2 regions of the Bacillus coreaensis genome follow, and region 1 is predicted to be linked to the other one. Evidence: a T-box and tRNA genes for the amino acid it is inferred to sense, from the RefSeq annotation. Region 1 holds a T-box; the other holds one or more tRNA genes.
The links. A T-box is a leader RNA that pairs with one kind of tRNA and senses whether it is charged. The one in region 1 lies ahead of alaS (alanine--tRNA ligase), so its partner is inferred to be a tRNA-Ala.
Positions count from the first base shown of each region.

Region 2: it has a tRNA-Ala gene. The T-box ahead of alaS (alanine--tRNA ligase) is inferred to sense a tRNA for this amino acid. The anticodon was not compared.

Region 1 covers NZ_JBOCCY010000005.1:142,967-146,336, forward strand. Annotated here, with positions in the region: gene ACQ5H4_RS09915 (PRC-barrel domain-containing protein) at 1-330, shown strand, start outside; gene ACQ5H4_RS09920 (hypothetical protein) at 372-563, shown strand; gene ACQ5H4_RS09925 (YrzQ family protein) at 585-716, shown strand; gene ACQ5H4_RS09930 (AI-2E family transporter) at 804-1,883, shown strand; T-box leader at 1,943-2,154, shown strand; gene alaS (alanine--tRNA ligase) at 2,204-3,370, shown strand, end outside.
Region 2 covers NZ_JBOCCY010000026.1:71-3,440, reverse strand. Annotated here, with positions in the region: gene glgB (1,4-alpha-glucan branching protein GlgB) at 1-255, opposite strand, end outside; tRNA gene ACQ5H4_RS22580 (tRNA-Glu) at 754-825, opposite strand; tRNA gene ACQ5H4_RS22575 (tRNA-Ser) at 829-919, opposite strand; tRNA gene ACQ5H4_RS22570 (tRNA-Asn) at 923-998, opposite strand; tRNA gene ACQ5H4_RS22565 (tRNA-Ile) at 1,035-1,111, opposite strand; tRNA gene ACQ5H4_RS22560 (tRNA-Gly) at 1,117-1,190, opposite strand; tRNA gene ACQ5H4_RS22555 (tRNA-His) at 1,201-1,276, opposite strand; tRNA gene ACQ5H4_RS22550 (tRNA-Phe) at 1,298-1,373, opposite strand; tRNA gene ACQ5H4_RS22545 (tRNA-Asp) at 1,380-1,455, opposite strand; tRNA gene ACQ5H4_RS22540 (tRNA-Met) at 1,493-1,566, opposite strand; tRNA gene ACQ5H4_RS22535 (tRNA-Ser) at 1,587-1,679, opposite strand; tRNA gene ACQ5H4_RS22530 (tRNA-Ile) at 1,693-1,769, opposite strand; tRNA gene ACQ5H4_RS22525 (tRNA-Met) at 1,799-1,875, opposite strand; tRNA gene ACQ5H4_RS22520 (tRNA-Ala) at 1,962-2,034, opposite strand; tRNA gene ACQ5H4_RS22515 (tRNA-Pro) at 2,052-2,128, opposite strand; tRNA gene ACQ5H4_RS22510 (tRNA-Arg) at 2,142-2,218, opposite strand; tRNA gene ACQ5H4_RS22505 (tRNA-Leu) at 2,266-2,354, opposite strand; tRNA gene ACQ5H4_RS22500 (tRNA-Gly) at 2,367-2,441, opposite strand; tRNA gene ACQ5H4_RS22495 (tRNA-Leu) at 2,476-2,560, opposite strand; tRNA gene ACQ5H4_RS22490 (tRNA-Lys) at 2,596-2,671, opposite strand; tRNA gene ACQ5H4_RS22485 (tRNA-Thr) at 2,679-2,754, opposite strand; tRNA gene ACQ5H4_RS22480 (tRNA-Val) at 2,857-2,932, opposite strand; rRNA gene rrf (5S ribosomal RNA) at 2,939-3,054, opposite strand; partial or broken rRNA gene ACQ5H4_RS22470 (23S ribosomal RNA) at 3,292-3,370, opposite strand, start outside.

The DNA of each region.
Region 1 (3,370 bases):
GTACTGCTTGATATTCAAGACGTCACTTCCTTTGGCTCGGATGGAGTAATGATTGAAGACCGAACTTTGCTAAGACCAATTAAAAGGGGCAGTGATTCTTCCATTGCATTTTGTCGAGGTCTATCCGGGAACATGCTGTTATCTAGTGACGGTGAGCAGCTCGGGTTGATTGAGGATGTATATTTTAAGGAAGAATTGGGCACAATCGTAGGGTATCAATGTTCGGATGGCTTTTTTTCAGACATTCAAGAAGGAAAGCGTGTCATCAAAACCGATGAACCCCTCCAGTATGGAAAAGACGCCATCATCGTGAACGTAAAAAAATCTTAGAGCACATGCCTTAAGATATACCTATACGTGAGGTGTCTACGATGTTAAAATGCCCTAACTGTCAAAGCAAAGATATCGGGAAAATTGGAATTAACCAATACTATTGCTGGAACTGCTTCATTGAACTAACTTTAGCAAAAGGAATCATTAATACTCACCAAGTTGAGGAAGACGGTACATTAAGCTCATTAGACGATCTTTTTGGAGAAGATGAACGCCGATATAGCTCATAAATCTATTAAGAGGTGAGATGAATGAATCGAATGGTAACTTCTGCAATTGCAATCGGAGCAGGTGTTGTTGCATATAATTACGCTCGCAAAAACAAAATGGTATCAGGGCGTGGAATGAAAAAAATGCAGCGTAGAATTTCGAGAATGTTCTAATACAAGGAAAGGTCCCTAAAAAAGGGGCTTTTCTTTTTGTATATTTCTTACTGTTCCACTTTAAACTATAGACAAGGAGTGGATACAATGGACATTCGTTTAAAATGGTATTACCGCCTTGGTTTTTTGCTTTTGTTACTTATTGTTTTATTTGTTTTTCTGAAACTACAGCCAATCTGGTTGCCCATTTTTAAAATTACAATGATCGTCGTACTCCCATTTATCATTGCAGCATTTATCTCATATTTACTACATCCCGTCGTGGAAACACTTCATGAAAATTATTTACCAAGATGGTTAGCCGTTTTAATAATATATACTCTGTTTTTTGGAAGTGTAAGTGTGGCGCTTTATAATGGTGTTCCTGCAGTTATACACCAGCTTCGAGATTTGACTGAAAACGCACCAAGCTTTGCCGATCAATACAGAGCGTGGATCCATGAGATTCAGGATAAAACCTCTACATGGCCTGAAGCCTTTCAAGAAAGGGTAGATACTAGCATTGTAGCCGTGGAAAAAATGCTTGATAACGCTCTAACAAAGGCTGTGAATTTAGGGATGGGAATTATTAATTCAGCCCTGCTCTTTGCTATCATCCCTTTTATCGCTTTTTACATGTTAAAAGATTATGAAAAAATAAAGAAGGCTGTTTGGTACATTACACCGAAAAAATGGCGGAGTGGGGGAACTCTGTTTTTAAGAGATGTAGACAAATCACTAGGCAGTTATATTAGGGGGCAGCTTTTAGTTTGCGTGATGATTGGTACGATTTCAGCTTTGTCCTTTTGGTTCATCGACTTAAGGTATCCGCTATTACTCGGATTAATTGTAGGAGTTACAAATATTATCCCCTATTTTGGCCCTGTTATCGGTGCTGTGCCAGCTGTTATCATTGCTGCTACAATTAGTGTGAAAATGATTGTCTTCGTAGTGATTATCATCGCTCTACTTCAATTTTTAGAGGGGAATATTCTTTCTCCCTTTATTGTTGGAAAGAGCTTGCATATGCATCCGTTAGTGATTATGTTCGCTCTTTTGGCAGGTGGAGAAATTGGTGGAATATTAGGATTGATCGTAGCTGTACCAATTATGGCTATTCTTAAGGTGAGCCTTCTTCATGCAAAGCAGCACTTTTCAAAGGAAGTATCCGATAATCAATTGATGTGACAACGTTGACAAATATAAAAGCATATAAGTATAATTCGTACTATAAAGTTCAAATACACGAAAACATGTTGAAGGAACAAGTATGTGATAGACCGTCTATAGAGAGGAATTTCCTTGGCTGAAAGAAATTCTAGACGAAGGATGACAGAAAGCTATTCCGGAGTGCAGCTAATTCCTGCCGTTAACCTGCGTTAAAGGTCTTTGAGAGATGAGTGCTTAATTTTGCATTCATAATCAGGGTGGTACCGCGAGCAAGCTCCTCGTCCCTGTTTTGGGATGAAGGGCTTTTTTTGTTGAAAAAAATGTTGGAGGGAAAATAAATGAAGAAGCTTACAGGCTCAGAAATTCGTAAAATGTATTTAGACTTTTTTAAAGAAAAAGGACATGCAGTGGAACCAAGTGCTCCACTTGTTCCTCATGATGATCCATCTTTGCTATGGATTAACAGTGGGGTAGCGACGCTAAAAAAATATTTTGATGGACGAGTCATACCTGATAATCCAAGAATCACAAATGCACAGAAATCTATTCGGACGAACGATATTGAAAACGTTGGAAAAACAGCAAGACATCATACGTTTTTTGAGATGCTTGGGAACTTCTCTATTGGAGAATACTTCAAAGTAGAAGCGATTCATTGGGCTTGGGAATTTTTGACAGATGAAAAATGGGTTGGGTTTGACAAGGAGAAGCTTTCCGTTACGATTCATCCAGAAGATGACGAAGCGTTTGACATTTGGAGAAAAGAAATTGGGGTGCCGGAAGAGAGAATTATTCGTTTAGAGGGGAACTTCTGGGATATCGGCGAAGGACCAAGTGGACCAAATACGGAAATTTTCTATGATCGTGGACCTGAATATGGAAGTGATGAAAGTGATCCAGAGTTATATCCAGGAGGGGAAAATGATAGATATTTAGAGGTTTGGAACTTAGTTTTCTCGGAATTTAATCATAATCCGGATGGTACATATACTCCACTTCCAAAGAAAAATATTGATACAGGAATGGGACTTGAAAGAATGGCTTCAGTTGTTCAAAATGTTCCTACTAATTTTGATACTGATTTATTTATGCCAATTATTCGTGCAACAGAAGAGATTTCTGGGGCAAAGTATGGGAATGGTAAAGAGTCAGATGTGGCATTTAAAGTCATTGCTGACCATATTCGTACCGTTGCTTTTGCTATTGGTGACGGCGCACTACCTTCCAATGAGGGACGAGGGTATGTGTTAAGAAGATTACTTCGTAGAGCGGTACGTTATGCTAAGCAAATTAACATCAACCGTCCATTCATGTTTGAACTAGTTCCTGTTGTTGGGGAAATCATGGTTGATTTTTACCCAGAAGTAAAGAATAAAACCGACTTTATCCAAAAGGTGATAAAGAATGAAGAAGAAAGATTCCATGAGACTCTGAATGAGGGGCTTCAAATTCTCGCAGCTGTTATCAAAAAAGAGAAAGAAGCTGGAAGCGATACGATTCAGGGC
Region 2 (3,370 bases), on a different contig from region 1:
ATCCTGCTCAACAATGAGCATCCATACCCCTTCATCATTTACCTTTTTAAATTCATAACCACTTCCATTCCAATTGTTTACATCACTAGCAAGAGATACTTGTGTTGCGTTTGGTGCCCACACACAAAATCTTGTGCATTTCTTTTCATCAATAGTAAGAACATGAGCACCAAACAGACGATAGCATTCAAAAAAATTTCCCTCATGAAACAAGTGCAGCTGGTATTCAGTTGGATGAATCAAATCCAAAATCATTCTACTCCCTACCTATTCTTTAGTTTTGTACATTACTTTTACTGTATAATTCTCGCCACTCTTTCAAATCCCTCTTTAATTTTTCTGACAATTAACTGTCCATTTCGACATAATTATCTATAAGGCCAATGTTTTCGACAGCATTCATCCCTTTAACGCAGCAAACTGCAAAAAATGATAGAAATTATTTTTTAATAGATAATAAATTTTATGATGCAGATATAGAGATATATGCTATTTATTTGGTGTTAATGAAAAAATATGTATTTTAAATTTTAAAATAACTGAAATTTGAATAATATATTCAAGAGGATTTATTTATGTGATGAGGTGGTTTTTATGAAGAAAAATGAAAGGGTTTTCATATAATTGTCGAATATTGGAAATGTTAAATGAACTTTGAGGATATTTGATATAAGAGGTAATAGAGTAGTTTGTGGAGGTATAGGAGGACCTAGAAAATCAAAAAAAACATTGAACAAATGTTCAATGTTTTTATGACCCCTACGGGATTCGAACCCGTGTTACCGCCGTGAAAGGGCGGTGTCTTAACCGCTTGACCAAGGGGCCATATGGCGGAGAAGGAGGGATTTGAACCCTCGCGCCGGTTACCCGACCTACACCCTTAGCAGGGGCGCCTCTTCAGCCTCTTGAGTACTTCCCCATATGGCTCCACAGACAGGACTCGAACCTGTGACCGTTCGGTTAACAGCCGAATGCTCTACCAACTGAGCTACTGTGGAATAATAGTAAGTTATTTTACTATCCTAAAAACACTATGGTGGGCCTAAATGGACTCGAACCATCGACCTCACGCTTATCAGGCGTGCGCTCTAACCAGCTGAGCTATAGGCCCTTATTTGGAGCGGGTGATGAGAATCGAACTCACGACATCAGCTTGGAAGGCTGAGGTTTTACCATTAAACTACACCCGCATAAAACTTATGGGGCGACTGATGGGAATTGAACCCACGAATGCCGGAACCACAATCCGGTGCGTTAACCACTTCGCCACAATCGCCATAATTCAACTGAATATAAATGGTGGCTCAGGACGGAATCGAACCGCCGACACAAGGATTTTCAGTCCTTTGCTCTACCGACTGAGCTACTGAGCCACAATATGGCGGTCCCGACCGGGATCGAACCGGCGATCTCCTGCGTGACAGGCAGGCATGTTAACCGCTACACCACGGGACCAAAGTTTTTCTCAAGTTTCCCTGAAAATAACTTTTAATTGCGGGGACAGGATTTGAACCTGCGACCTTCGGGTTATGAGCCCGACGAGCTACCAGACTGCTCCACCCCGCGACAATATTATTTTTTAAAAATGGAGGAGGTAGAGGGATTCGAACCCCCGCGCGGTATGACCCGCCTGTCGGTTTTCAAGACCGATCCCTTCAGCCGGACTTGGGTATACCTCCAACATATTATAAATGGTGGACCTTGTAGGACTCGAACCTACGACCGGACGGTTATGAGCCGTCTGCTCTAACCAGCTGAGCTAAAGGTCCAATAAATAAAGAAACCTGGTTAATAGTTTTGGTAGCGGCGGAGGGGATCGAACCCCCGACCTCACGGGTATGAACCGTACGCTCTAGCCAGCTGAGCTACACCGCCAAAGTAATTCATTGAATTTTTAATTCACATGTTCCTGAATTAATGAAGATTTTTTCACTATACTACGTTACGTGAAAAAATCTAAGTGGAGCCTAGCGGGATCGAACCGCTGACCTCCTGCGTGCAAGGCAGGCGCTCTCCCAGCTGAGCTAAGGCCCCATAAATATCGAGTTAGATGGTCGGGAAGACAGGATTCGAACCTGCGACCCCTTGGTCCCAAACCAAGTGCTCTACCAAGCTGAGCTACTCCCCGATTATAACTAATATGGCGCGCCCGAAAGGAGTCGAACCCATAACCTTCTGATCCGTAGTCAGACGCTCTATCCAATTGAGCTACGGGCGCATATTTTTCATTATAAAACTTTGGATATTTTACTTTGTAAAAATCCTTGGTGCCGAGGACCGGAATCGAACCGGTACGGTAGTCACCTACCGCAGGATTTTAAGTCCTGTGCGTCTGCCAGTTCCGCCACCCCGGCAAAATAAGTTCTTGGAGCGGAAGACGGGATTCGAACCCGCGACCCCAACCTTGGCAAGGTTGTATTCTACCACTGAACTACTTCCGCATATGGTAAGTTATTTTGCTATCGCAAAAAACTTTGGTGCGGGTGAAGGGAGTCGAACCCCCACGCCTTGCGGCGCTAGATCCTAAGTCTAGTGCGTCTGCCAATTCCGCCACACCCGCATAATGTAAAGTTATTTTGCTGAAGTAAAAAACTTTGGTGAGCCATGAAGGACTCGAACCTTCGACCCTCTGATTAAAAGTCAGATGCTCTACCGACTGAGCTAATGGCTCGTACAAATGGTGCCGGTGAGAGGACTTGAACCCCCAACCTACTGATTACAAGTCAGTTGCTCTACCAATTGAGCTACGCCGGCAAACAATGATTAGTTATCTTCACTTTGTGAAGGAAAATCATTTAAATGGATAGTTATTTTCACTTAGTGAAGGATAAATATTTTCGCTTCGCGAAAAATTTTTGGTGGAGGATGACGGGATCGAACCGCCGACCCCCTGCTTGTAAGGCAGGTGCTCTCCCAGCTGAGCTAATCCTCCATTACCGCCTGGCGACGTCCTACTCTCACAGAGGGAAACCCTCAACTACCATTGGCGCTGAAAAGCTTAACTTCCGTGTTCGGTATGGGAACGGGTGTGACCTTTTCGCTATCGCCACCAGACTATTTATGCGACACTATTTATTATAATAGTTTTCCGCAATTTTTCAAGAGAAATTTTTACCATTCTCTCAAAACTAGATAATGAATGAAGAAGAAGAAATACACGGGTATCACTTTGCATAAACGAGCTCCGGCGGCTAGTCCCTCGTGGTCATAAGCCAAAGCCTTCCAGAGGTCAGGACCTCTTACAGTCTTCGTCTTATGCCTGTCGGGCCTAACCAAGCCGCCTACGCATCTTAGATTAAGTCCTCGATCGATTAGTATCAGTCAGCTCCACACGTCACCGCGCTTCCACCTCTGACCTATCAACCTGATC